3 regions of the Mucilaginibacter terrenus genome follow, and region 2 is predicted to be linked to each of the others. Evidence: riboswitches for the same ligand, from Rfam matches in the RefSeq annotation. Region 2 holds a riboswitch; each other region holds the start of a gene.
What was found. A riboswitch is a leader RNA that binds a small molecule or an ion and turns the genes downstream of it on or off. The one in region 2 is predicted to bind S-adenosylmethionine.
Positions count from the first base shown of each region.

Region 1 (4,425 bases), on a different contig from region 2:
TGGAAAGTCACCAGCATTTTTTCCAGCGAAGGAACATCTACATACTTGTTAAATGTTTCTATGGCAAGCTGTATCTTCTTAGAATTATCAGGCGTTATACGCGCCTTAACAGATGCGATGTTGTTGGTGGTCTCGAAAGTGCCGGAGTCCACGGTAAGTATCGGCACAACATTCTGCAACCCTTCTATCAGGCGCATCACCGGCTCTTCGGGTATGCTGCCGGCTGTAAGTACAATACCTGCAACCCTTGGGTAACTTGCAGACAAGTTAGCCTGCAGCGAACTTATAATAATATCGCCGCGATCGCCCGGCGTCACAATCAGTACGTTCTCCTTTAAATAATTTAAAAAGTTTGGCACCTGCATGGCACCGGTTACAAAGTGATCTACCTGGTTGGCAAGATGTTCCCGGCCAAATAGTAAACGTCCGTTCAAACATTCAAAAATGTCGTTTACCGTGGGGTTTTCAAGTGTCTGCTCCGCAGGGATAACAGAAACCAAGATGTTCTCTGGCAGTTGCGCCACAAGCAATTGCTTCACATCAGCTGTTTGGGCAGATTGCACCCTGTTGGCCACCACGGCAAGCACTTGTATATCGTGCGACTGATAGGCTCTCCAAAAATTGAGTGTGTCCTGTACAATCTCGGCCGTGGTTTTATTATCGCCCGATACCAGCAGTAAAACCGGTGCATTCAGGTTTTTGGCAATTAACCTGTTGGTTTCAAACTCAAATGCTGTAGCCGGCCCAGCAAAATCGCTGCCTTCTACAACGGTGTAGTCATAAGCAGCTTCAAGGCTTTTAAACCTGCTGATGATCGCGTCCAGCATATCGCCTTGCCGCCCATCCTTCAGGTGTTGCATTGCATCTTGCCTGGTAAAAGCATAAGTATCTGCATATGCCTGCGGTAGTTGAAAGTGAGATAGAATAGTTTGAATATGGCTGTCCGGCTGTTCTTGCGGAGCAAGCGGTATTATAGGTTTAAAGTAACCTATTTTTTGTGCCCTACCCAGCAGCATGGCTACCAGCCCAAGTGCAATAACTGACTTACCACTGTAGGGTTCGGCAGAGGCTATATAAATGCTTTTAGTCAAAGTAATATTGTATAGTTTCCGGCAAAGGTAAAGCTTAACTGCTTGCAAATACCTGTCGTAAATTAATAAATAAGGTAATTTAAGTCACCTTGAAGGTCGTCTTAATTAACAGGTAGCACAGCATTAATGTTTATTCCTAAGGAACTGTTTTTACCATATCTGCTTGCACTGCTAACCCATTAAAGGGAGAATAATTTATTTTAAATAAAATCTATTAATTCTATAGTCTTTATATTTTATTCATATATTTGCATCGAAATAGTTCTTTATAGTTATCAAGAAAGACCGAGGGAAAGGCCCTATGACGTCTTAGCAACCTATACAATAAGTATAAAGGTGCTAATTCCTGTCTGCCATTGGCAGAAGAGATAATGTTTACAATACATGCTTAGCTGTCGGGCTTATCAGTACACAATATCTCCCCGGTGCAATCTTGATGGCTGAAAAGCAATATTGTTAATGCTATATTATTATGAAAACACCTTTTACATTTCGCTCGTTTTTAAATCACTCGCCATCATCATCTGCATGTTTCATGCAAGGCATGCGTTGTTGCTGCTAATTTAATTCCCCATCCTGCTGAGGCGTGCAGCCTCTGGTTATTCAAACATCCTTTACAATAGCTAATTGCAGTGCAGCTGCATTGGGCTTTCGTACAGGCATTTTTTACCTCTTACAATTAATAGTCATGTCCAAAATTTACAAGCTGTTTTTGGCGGCTTTACTGCCATTTTTCTTGCTGCAAACTACCTACGCCCAAACGGTTAAGGTTAGCGGCGTTGTCACCGCCCGGTCAGACGGGCAGCCGCTCCCCGGCGTTACGGTGGCTGTTCAGGGATCTACCAATGGTACTCAGACAGATGTACAGGGCAGGTTTTCCCTCAATGCAAAACCAAATGATGTACTCCGGATATCCTACTTGGGCTTCACCACACAACAGGTCACGGTTACACAGGCCGACGCACCGTTGCAAATAGTACTGGTAGAAGCCGCAAACTCGTTAAACGAGGTGGTGGTAACGGCGCTTAACATCAGCAAAGACAAAAAGTCGTTGGGCTACGCGGTACAAAGCTTAAAGTCGCGTGATATATCAGAAGCTAAAGAAAGCAACCTGGTAAACGCGCTTGCCGGTAAAGTTGCCGGTGTACAGGTTACCAACAGCCAGGGCGACATGGGATCATCACGTATAGTTATTCGCGGCGAAACATCGGTATCGGGTAACAACCAGCCACTGTTTGTGGTGGATGGCGTTATCGTAGATAACTCGCAGTTTCAGGGTGCTAACGGGTCAAGAGATTTCCCTAACGCAATTTCCGACCTCAACCCTGAGGATATAGAATCTATAAGTGTACTTAAAGGACCAAACGCTGCCGCACTGTACGGCTACCGCGCAGCTGCGGGTGTTATCCTTATAAAAACTAAAACAGGTAAGGGTGCCAAGGGCCTTGGTATCACTATCAACTCCAACACCAGCTTTGCAACCCTGAAGGTCTTCCCTGATTATCAAAACCAGTTTGGACAGGGATCCAACGGGAAATTTAGCTACGTGGATGGCAAAGGCGGAGGCGTTAACGATGGTGTGGATGAAAGCTGGGGCCCTCCATTGGATGGACGATTGATTCCGCAATTCAACTCTAACGGTGTTGCGGTGCCTTTTGTAGCGCATCCTAATAACGTACGCGATTTCTTCAACACAGGTGTCACCCTAAACAATGGTGTTGCACTTGCGGGCAGCGGCGACAAGTACGATTTTAGGTTGTCATACAACAACCTGCATCAAACTGGTGTGGTGCCTAATTCATCACTGGGCCGTAATTCATTTTTATTGAACACAACGTTCAGGCCAACACCAAAGCTTACCGTTACTACTATAGCTAATTACATAAAAGACGATGCAGGCAACCTTCCGGGTGCTTACGGCCGCAGGGCAACCAGCACCATGCTTCAGTTTACATGGTTTGGCCGCCAGGTGGATATAAGCCAGTTGAAAAACTACAGAAACCCTGATGGCAGCACCTTTAACTGGAACAACAGCTACTATAGCAACCCATATTTTATAGCTTATGAGAACACAGTTGGGCAGTATAAAGACCGCCTGATTGGCAGCATCGAGCTGAATTACAAAATTGGTGGCGGCCTATCTGCAAATTTTAGAACCGGTACCGACTTTTACAACGACCGTCGTAAAATAAAGGTGGCCTATGGTACTAATGGAACACCATTCGGTTCTTATGAAGAAGACGCTTATCACGTGAGCGAAACCAATACTGAAGGCCGGCTGCAGTACACTAAAAAGCTGAGCAAAGATTTCTCCCTTGATGCATTTATTGGTGGCAACATAAGCACAATTATAAACGAGCAGAACGACCAGATAGCACCTAAGCTGGCAGTTGCGGGCCTTTATACGTTGAGTAACTCACGTGATCCGCTGGTATCATCAAATTACTATGGCAAGCTTAAAACGTACAGCTACTTTGCATCGGCACAAATTGGATATAAGGACTATGCGTTCCTGAACCTTACCGGCCGTAACGACTGGTCGTCTACTTTACCTGTAGCAAACCTGTCTTACTTCTATCCGTCGGTGAATGGTAGTTTGGTACTATCTCAGGCGCTTGACTTTAAAAGTGACGCATTAAGTTACCTAAAACTAAGAGGTGGTTGGTCTAAAGTAGGTAAGGCCGCTACGCCTTATCAGCTCATCAACACATATAACTTTACAGCGCCTTTTGGCACCAATCCGCAGCAGAACGCTAATAGTATAGATCTTAACCCGAATTTAAAACCTGAGACAACAACCTCTGGCGAAGCTGGCTTTGAGGCCGGTTTCCTGCGCGATCGCGTACGGCTGGATGTAAGCGTTTATAATACAAACAGTATTAATCAGATACTTAACGTTGATGTTAGCCCTTCAACAGGTTATACGCAAAAGCTGATAAACGGCGGCCGTATAAATAATAAGGGCTTGGAGGTACAGTTAAGCGGCACGCCAATTAAAAAGAATGATTTCTCGTGGGATGTAACCGTGAACTATTCGCTTAACCGCAGCAAAGTAGTATCGTTAGATGAAGAAGGCAGGCTGCAAAGCTATATTTTAGGCACCAACCGTACGGTGCAGGTACTTGCCGCAGTGGGGAAACCTTACGGTACATTGTTTGGCAACGCTTACCAGCGTGATGCCGCCGGCAACATTGTTATAGATAACAGTGGTGTACCGGTTATCAACCCTACCAAGCAGTACCTGGGTAAGTACACACCTGATTTTTCCGGAAGCATTAACAACAGCTTCTCTTATAAAGGGATTAATTTAGGTTTCCTGGTGGATGCCCGGTTT
Region 1 is NZ_QWDE01000004.1:88,332-92,756, reverse strand. It holds gene pta (phosphate acetyltransferase) at 1-1,091, opposite strand, end outside; SAM riboswitch class I at 1,361-1,466, shown strand; gene DYU05_RS17725 (SusC/RagA family TonB-linked outer membrane protein) at 1,780-4,425, shown strand, end outside.
Region 1: it holds a riboswitch for S-adenosylmethionine, as region 2 does, so the genes downstream of both, DYU05_RS17725 (SusC/RagA family TonB-linked outer membrane protein) here and metH (methionine synthase) in region 2, are expected to answer to the same signal.

Region 2 (4,425 bases):
GTGGCACAATACCCCGTAGAAGTAGTAACCGGACCAGAATTTGTAACCGGAAGCACCCGAATGAAGGCAGGTACGGCACAAAAGCTGGTGCTGAACATGCTGAGCACAAGCGTAATGATACAATTGGGCCGTGTTAAGGGTAATAAAATGGTAGATATGCAGTTAAGCAATAATAAGCTGGTAGACAGGGGGACCCGGATGGTGATGAACGAGACTGGTTTAGACGAGCAAACCGCCGCCAGGCTGTTAAAAGAACACGGCAGTGTACGTAAAGCTGTAGAAGCTGCAAGGTAGTACGCAGATATGCAAATTCAATAAATGATTAAAAAACTTAAAGCCTCTCCCTTCAGGGGAGGTTTGGTGGGGGCTTAGGGTAAATGCACGAGATAGAACCATATTATAAATGGCGCGATGATTACATAGCATCGGAGGACGAGCATTCGCCCTTTTACGCCACACAGTATAACGAATTTGAGTACGATAAGCAGATATACAACTACCTGCTGCACCCGCAATGGGATTCGTTTGGCTCTAACACGTTATATATAAAGGTGTTGTACGTAGACTACGACCGCGGCTACACCATCATAGAAATGATAGGCGAATGGAACGATGCCATTAACAACGACATTATGATGCTCAAACGCGAAATACTGGAGCTGATGATGGATGAAGGGGTGAACAAGTTTGTGCTGATAGGCGAGAACGTTTTGAACTACCATTACTCTGACGATAGTTACTATGAAGAATGGTTTCAGGATGTTGAGGATGGATGGATAGCAGGCATAAACTTTAGGGAACATGTGCGCGACGAGTTCAGGCACAGCAATGTTGACTACTACATTAACTTTGGCGGTAGGCTCGACGACCTCGGCTGGCGCACATTAAAACCGCTGCAAGTATTTAAACAGGTAGAGGAACAGCTCCAAAAACGGCTCAATTAATAATTGATCATCCGCTTGCAAGCTTTAAAAAGTATTACAACATTTACAGCAATTATCACGTTTTAAACTCAAATAACATTTCAATAAGAAAATGGAAACCAAAACAACAAATTACGTTTACGATAGCGTAAGTCATATAGAGGATGCCGAAGCGTCGCGTAAATTCATTGCAAATGTATTTATGTGGATGTTTGTGGCGCTGGGGATATCATCGGTATGTTCTTATATCTTCGCCTTTAACCCCGACCTGAGCTCGATGTTGAGGAACAACGTTACCGGCCAGAGCAACCTGCTAGGCATAGCCGTTATGTTTGCCCCGCTTATATTTATTATCGTTGCAGGCTCACGCTTTCATAAAATGAGCTTTACTTCGCTCATCGTTCTCTTCATTGCATTTTCAGCAGTAATGGGTATCAGCCTTAGCTACATATTTTACAGGTACTCTATCGGTACTATTTCTACCGTGTTCATTACCTCATCAGTAGTGTTCGGCGTTATGGCAATAGGCGGGTATATTACCCATCAGGACCTTACCAAATTTGGTTCTATTATGATGATGCTGCTTGTAGGCATCATTGTAGCCAGTGTACTTAACTTTTTCATGCACAGCGACAGTCTAAGCGTGATCATTAGCTACATAGGTGTTGCAGTGTTTGTAGGCCTTACCGCTTATGATGTTCAAAAACTTAAGCGCCTTGGTGCCGAGATTGGCTACGCCGGCAACGACGCCAAAAAGATGGCCATTATGGGTGCAATAACCCTTTACCTCGACTTTGTAAACCTGTTCCTGTTCATGCTGCGCATATTTGGCGGCGGCAACCGCAGGTAACATTTTATCAACGCTATTTACAAAGGCTGCTCCTCAAAAAGGGCAGCCTTTTTTATGACAAATTTTAACCTGTAATTTATCCTATTACTTGCAAATAAAACTGAAAATAGCGTTGCAAAACAGTGTGGTTTTTAAAGAACATACATCACATTTTTCTTGAAAAACTGCTATCGCGTGCTTATTTCAGCATTTCTTACAGGTTTTATCCGGGTGTTCAAAAACGGGTGTTCAATAGCCGGGCACAAAAAAAGCTGAACACTTTTGCAGTTTTGAAGGGTAAATTATCCTAAGGCAACTTCCTGTATACCGGCAGGTGCGGCCTTGTACAATACAACATTAATTTTCATATTTGTAGTGCTTATGGAGAAAGGCGGAGGGATTAGACCCTGCGATGTCTTAGCAACCTGTGCTTACAAGGTGCTACATTCTACTTGGCCCAAACAACAATGGCCGGGAAAGATAAGCGAAAGTCAATACCGTACACCTGACTTTTCGATATAAGCCGTATATGCAGTTTCGAGTTTGCAGCAAGCAGTGATTGCCAATGCAACATGCGTATCTGCATACTGTTAACTGTCAACTGCTCACTGATACAATGGATATTAGAAAAGAACTGGAGAAAAGGATATTAGTGATTGATGGCGCTATGGGCACCATGATACAGCGCTACGAGCTTACGGAGGATGACTTCCGCGGTGAGCGCTTCCGCGATCATGCAAGCGACCTGAAGGGTAACAACGACTTGCTTAACCTTACGCGCCCTGATGTTATTAAAGCTATTCACTGCGAGTATCTGGAGGCTGGTGCAGACATTATAGAGACCAACACTTTCAGTACGCAGCGTATCTCTCTGGCTGATTACCATATGGAAGAGCTGGCTTACGAGTTAAGCTACGAAGGTGCCCGCTTAGCAAGAGAAGCAGCTGACGAATATACTGCTAAAGACCCGTCAAAGCCTCGTTTTGTAGCGGGTGCTGTTGGGCCTACCAACCGTACAGCTTCTTTGTCTCCTGATGTTAATGACCCTGGCTATCGTGCCGTTACCTTTGATGATCTTGCAGAAGCCTACTACGAGCAGGTACGCGGGTTAGTAGATGGCGGCTCGGACGTATTGCTGGTAGAAACCATATTTGATACATTGAACGCCAAGGCTGCACTGTTTGCCATTGATCGTTACAGGCATGAATGCAAAGCTGCAGGCAAAGACATGGCGGCATTCCGACCTACCGGTGGTGTAATGATCTCCGGTACTATTACTGATGCATCTGGCCGTACGCTTTCCGGGCAAACTGTAGAAGCTTTCTGGAATTCTGTAAGTCATGCCAACTTGTTATCGGTAGGACTGAACTGCGCCTTAGGTGCTAAGGAAATGCGACCGCACCTGGAAGAGCTTTCAGCTAAGGCAGGTGTGTACATATCGGCGTATCCTAATGCCGGTTTGCCAAATGAGTTTGGCGCTTATGATGAAACCCCGCACGAAACTGCCAACCAGGTAGATGACTTTATGGAGGCCGGTTTAGTTAACATAGTAGGCGGTTGCTGCGGTACTACCCCGGACCATATCCGCTGCATTGCCGAGAAAGCAGCTAAATATCCACCGCGCAAAAAACCGGAGATTGAGCCTTACCTGCGCCTGAGCGGCCTGGAAGCAGTAACACTTACACCGGAAACCAACTTCGTGAATATTGGCGAGCGTACCAACATCACCGGCTCACCAAAATTCTCTAAACTTATTCTGGCTGAAGATTACGAGGCGGCTCTGTCTGTTGCTTTACAGCAAGTTGAAGGCGGCGCGCAGGTGATCGACATCAATATGGACGAGGGAATGATAGACTCGGAAGCGGTGATGGTGAAGTTCCTAAACCTTGTTGCAAGCGAGCCGGATATTGCCAAACTGCCGATCATGATCGACTCCAGCAAGTGGACTGTGATAGAAGCCGGTTTAAAATGCTTACAGGGCAAGGGCATTGTGAACTCTATTTCACTAAAAGAAGGTGAAGATAAATTTAAAGAATACGCAAGAAAGATACTAAGCTATGGTGCGGCCACCGTGGTGATGGCTTTTGACGAAAGAGGCCAGGCAGATACACTCGAGCGCCGTAAGGAGATCTGCGAACGCAGCTACCGGATACTGGTTGATGAGGTTGGGTTTCCGCCGCAGGACATCATTTTCGATCCAAACATCCTTACTGTTGCAACTGGCCTTGAAGAGCATAACAATTATGCCGTTGACTTTATAGAAGCTACCCGCTGGATAAAACAAAATCTGCCGTATGCCAAAGTAAGTGGCGGAGTAAGTAATATATCTTTCTCGTTCCGCGGCAATAATGTAGTGCGGGAGGCAATGCACTCGGCATTTCTTTATCATGCTATTTGCGCCGGCCTGGATATGGGTATCGTTAACGCCGGCATGCTTGAAGTTTACGAGCAAATTCCAAAAGACTTGCTGGAGTTGGTAGAAGACGTACTGCTTAACCGACGAGACGATGCTACCGAGCGACTGGTAGAATTTGCTGATACTATAAAATCTAAGGGAAAAGAGATCGTTCGTGATGAGGAGTGGCGCAAAGCTCCTGTAGAAGATCGGCTTTCACACGCGCTGGTAAAAGGAATTGTTGAATACCTTGACGACGATGTGGAGGAAGCACGTCA
Region 2 is NZ_QWDE01000002.1:677,570-681,994, reverse strand. It holds gene murQ (N-acetylmuramic acid 6-phosphate etherase) at 1-294, shown strand, start outside; gene DYU05_RS13710 (hypothetical protein) at 378-944, shown strand; gene DYU05_RS13705 (Bax inhibitor-1/YccA family protein) at 1,036-1,773, shown strand; SAM riboswitch class I at 2,129-2,239, shown strand; gene metH (methionine synthase) at 2,369-4,425, shown strand, end outside.

Region 3 (4,425 bases), on a different contig from region 2:
GTGTTAAAGGGATCTTTAAGATAGTCGATAGCTTCTTTGCCATTGCTAAAATCAAGCGTATCAGCGTGTATACCCTTAATTTGCATCAGCTTTTTAAAGCCGTAAACAAAAATTTCATCGTCATCAATAATACAGGCAGTCATTCTTTTTCTTTCATCACTCATTATACAGTAGTATCTTTTACGATAACCTTACTGTAAATTTAGTGCCAACATCAACGGTACTTTCTACGTCTATACTCCCGCCCAGTGCTTCTACCTGGTTCCGTGTCATGAAAAGGCCTATGCCTTTAGCATCTTTATTATTATGGAAGGTGCGGTACATACCAAACAACTGGTCGCCATACCGCTGCATATCTATCCCCACACCATTATCCTCAAAAACGAGGTAGATGTGTTCCTGCTCTTTATAAGTATAACAGGTGATAATCGGCTGCCGCTGCGGGTGGCGGTACTTAATTGCATTGGTAAGCAAATTCTGAAAGATGCTCTCCAGATAAGCAGGAATATAACTTATCTCTTGCGCTCGGCTAAAGTCGGTTTTAAGCTGAACCTTGCCGGCCTGTATATTGGTGTCCAGCGCAGCTACCACGTTATTAAAAATACTTTGAAAAGATAAGTTCTTACGCTCTTTGCCTATTTCTGATTGTATTTTCACAATCTCATCCAGATGACCCATAGTGGCCGTCAGGCTGTGGCTGATGGTTTTTATGTGAGAAAAAATCTCTTCCTTATCTGCTTCGGCTGTGCTTTCTTCAAAAAGGTTAACCATGAATTTGAGATTGCCTGCATGCGAACGAAGGTTGTGCGAAACAATGTAGGCGAAGTTTTGCAAACGTTTGTTTTGATCGTCCAGTAGGTTGATAGACGATTGCATACTTAAGCCTCGTCGTTTAATGATATCAATGTCCTGGAAAATGCCACGCACCTTGACGCATTTGCCGTCGTCGTCAATTATCGGCTCACCTTTAGCCCTAACCCAAATAACATTGTTTTTGGCCGTACGGAACAGCATCTCCTGGTCGTATGGTTTGCAGAGTTTTATAGCATCGTCAATCGCCTTGGTAATTACAGGCTGGTACTGTGGTTCAAAAAAGCTGATTGCCTCGTCAAAGGTCATATTAACATCGCCGTATAGCTGATATATCTCAAATATCTCAGGCGACATATACAGGCCCATTGTTGGTATATCTATTTCCCAGCCGCCAATTCTGGCAATGCGGCTGGTTTCAGCGTACAAGAACTCTGCTTTTTTGGCTTTTAGTTCGGTAAGTTTGTGATGATCAATATTGCTGAGTACTCCGTATATAAACCTGCCGTCGTCGCCATCGTACTTTAAAGCGGTACTTTCAAACCACTGGTAGCCTTTATGCCTGGTAAGCAAACGGACCTGTGCAACAGGCGCAGGCCCCGGCCCCGAATAATGGATAGCCTTTATAAAGGCAGCCTTGTCCCCGTGGTAAAGAAGGTTGTCGTAAAAGTTTTTGTAGGAGCACTCGATGTCGCCGGGCTTGTAGCCAAGTAAAGCGTAAAACCCGGCAGACCACTGCGCCTTTTGCGTAACCTGGTCATACTGCCAGATACCGGTATTTACGTTATTTATTAAACGGGCAAGTCGTGCAGCACTTTCTTCAGAAAAATTATCTGTTACCGAATTGCTCATCATTTAACCCGTTTCTTCTCTTTTAGTAAATACCTTATTAAACATACAGGTACAATTTTAGTACCCATACAACGCTATTGTTTAATAATTATCGATATCTGTAATTTATTTAACTTTTGGTAGATAATATTTCTTTGCTAATGTATAAATTATTTCGCAGCATTATTTCATATTTAACATTATACCGATAGTTATATTAAAAGTATTAAATTACTTACTGTTTTATACGTCGTAACATCTAAAAGGGTTGTGACATCAACAAACGGGGATGATATGGACCTCAACAAAACGAGTTAAATGTTATCCATTATTTCACCAAGTGTTGTAAAAATTATTTTTTATTTGTTTGTCAGTCACTTAGATTAAAAAAGTAAAAAAAATTATAAAGTCTATAGGAATTATAGATTTTATATCTACATTTGTGTCGTTATCGTTCTTTAAATATACTTATCCAGAAAGACAGAGGGAAAGGCCCTATGATGTCTTAGCAACCTGTACCGGCTTTAAGCCAGTGTAAGGTGCTAATTCCTGCTCCGCACTAAACGGGGACAGATAAGCTGATTTAACAGAAAACAGAACGTTTGTAAAAGCGTCCTTTTGGCTTGTATTTAGCGCCTTTCATCAACACTCTTCCTGGATGATTTTATTGGTTAAACGTTTGCAATTTGCATAGCTTTATTGCAGCAAACCGATACTTAAAACTTAATAAAATTAAAAACATGAGCTTACGCATTGGCGACGACGCCCCAAATTTTAAAGCAAAAACATCAAACGGAGAAATTGATTTCTACGAATACCTGGGCGACAGCTGGGGTGTGCTATTCTCGCACCCGGCGGATTATACACCTGTTTGCACTACCGAACTTGGTAAAACAGCATCGTTAAAAGATGAGTTTGACAAACGTAATGTAAAGGTGATTGCACTGAGTACTGACAATGTGGAATCGCACAAAGGATGGATAAACGATATCAACGAAACACAGGGCGTAGAGGTTACCTTTCCGATAATAGGAGACGAGAGCAGGGAAATATCCCAAGCGTATGATATGATACATCCTAACGCTTCTCTTACCGCAACAGTACGCTCGTTGTTTGTAATAGGGCCGGATAAAAAGATTAAACTGATCATCAGCTACCCGGCATCAACAGGACGTAACTTCCAGGAGATTTTAAGGGTGATAGATTCGTTGCAGTTAACTGCTTACCACAGTGTGGCAACTCCCGCAGATTGGAAGGACGGTGAAGATGTAGTAGTGCTGCCATCCATCAAAACAGAAGATATACCGGCTAAGTTCCCTAAGGGGCATAAGGTGATAAAACCTTACCTCAGGACAACTCCGCAGCCTAACAAATAAGGGCTGAAAGATAAAGTCGTGTGGCCGAGAGGATAGGTGAGGGTCTGCAAAACCTTATACGGTAGTTCGAATCTACCCACGACGTCTGATTTAAAGTGTTCTATAGTTTTCAGGAGCGACCGGCGGAAGAGCCGGTCGCTTTTTTATTAGAGTTTTTGCACGCACCAGGTAGTCATGCAGCGGAGATTTTGCACGTTGGTTGTTTTTATAGGCTCAAATAATTCACCGTTTAAGTCACGGGTATAGTTCAGCAATATCTGCTGGTTTACCAGGAACCGTTCTGAACCATCAGGAAGGAGGTAACGGTTGTTGCCCAAGGGCATAACTTTGCCCTCTATACCAATGTCTGATGCCAGTCGAGCAAAAAAGTAACCACCCGGTTTCAGCACCCGCCACATGGAGGTGACCATCGCATCAAAGTGTTCAATGGTTTCGGCAAAATGCAGTACCGCGCTGCTGATGACCAAGTCGAAAGATGCATCAGCAAAGGGCAGGTCTTCCGCAGGTGTCACTATAAAGTTTGTAGATGGCAGATTAGGTGCAAGCACCGCAGCCATATCGCGCACCTGTGCCACCGCATCGGGGTTAGGGTCCACTCCGAATACGTTATAACCATTCTGCAGGAAATAGATCAGATTACGGCCACCGCCGCAACCTGCATCTAATATGGTTTGGCAGTTGCTAAAGGTGCCTTTTAACAGCTGATCGAACAGGTAAATATCGATATTACCAAACTGTTGCTGTAGGGTGTCTTGCATGCGCTAAATATAGGAATAACAAGATTGCAGGTTGCACAATAGGCTTTAAACTTCGTGCTCATTTTTAAAAAGAAAGCTTATTTCCTTAAAATTATCGATATACTTGTTACCGAGTACCCCAATCATCCAAATACCAATAAGCCCCTGTGTCTACACTTAAATTTACGTTGCTGCTTGGCTGCTGCTGTCTGCTTGCATTGACCTCTTACGCACAGAAAAAAAATATCAATTATCGGTACCAGATACACCGCAGTGCATCTAAAATTAAGATAGATGGCCTGCTGGATGAAGCCGGCTGGCAAGCTGCTGATACGACCACCGACTTTGCTATGGTATTGCCAATGGATACCAGTCGGACTAATGTACGCACCACCGTGCGGATGACCTATGACGATGATAACCTTTATATATCTGCGGTTTGTTATCAGCCTACATCGGGGTATATGGTGGAGTCGCTGAAGCGTGACTTCAACTTTGGTAAAAACGATAATTTCATCTTTTTTCTTGACCCCTTTGACGCACGTACAGATGGTTTTAGCTTTGGCGCCAATGCAGCCGGTGCACAATGGGATGGTACCATGTATGAGGGCAGCAAGGTAGACCTGAGCTGGGACAACAAATGGTATTCTGTAGTGAAGAACTACCCGGAC
Region 3 is NZ_QWDE01000001.1:2,124,942-2,129,366, reverse strand. It holds gene DYU05_RS09510 (response regulator) at 1-164, opposite strand, end outside; gene DYU05_RS09505 (PAS domain-containing sensor histidine kinase) at 181-1,665, opposite strand; SAM riboswitch class I at 2,107-2,221, shown strand; gene DYU05_RS09500 (peroxiredoxin) at 2,382-3,017, shown strand; tRNA gene DYU05_RS21105 (tRNA-Cys) at 3,032-3,102, shown strand; gene DYU05_RS09495 (class I SAM-dependent methyltransferase) at 3,164-3,775, opposite strand; gene DYU05_RS09490 (carbohydrate binding family 9 domain-containing protein) at 3,922-4,425, shown strand, end outside.
Region 3: it holds a riboswitch for S-adenosylmethionine, as region 2 does, so the genes downstream of both, DYU05_RS09500 (peroxiredoxin) here and metH (methionine synthase) in region 2, are expected to answer to the same signal.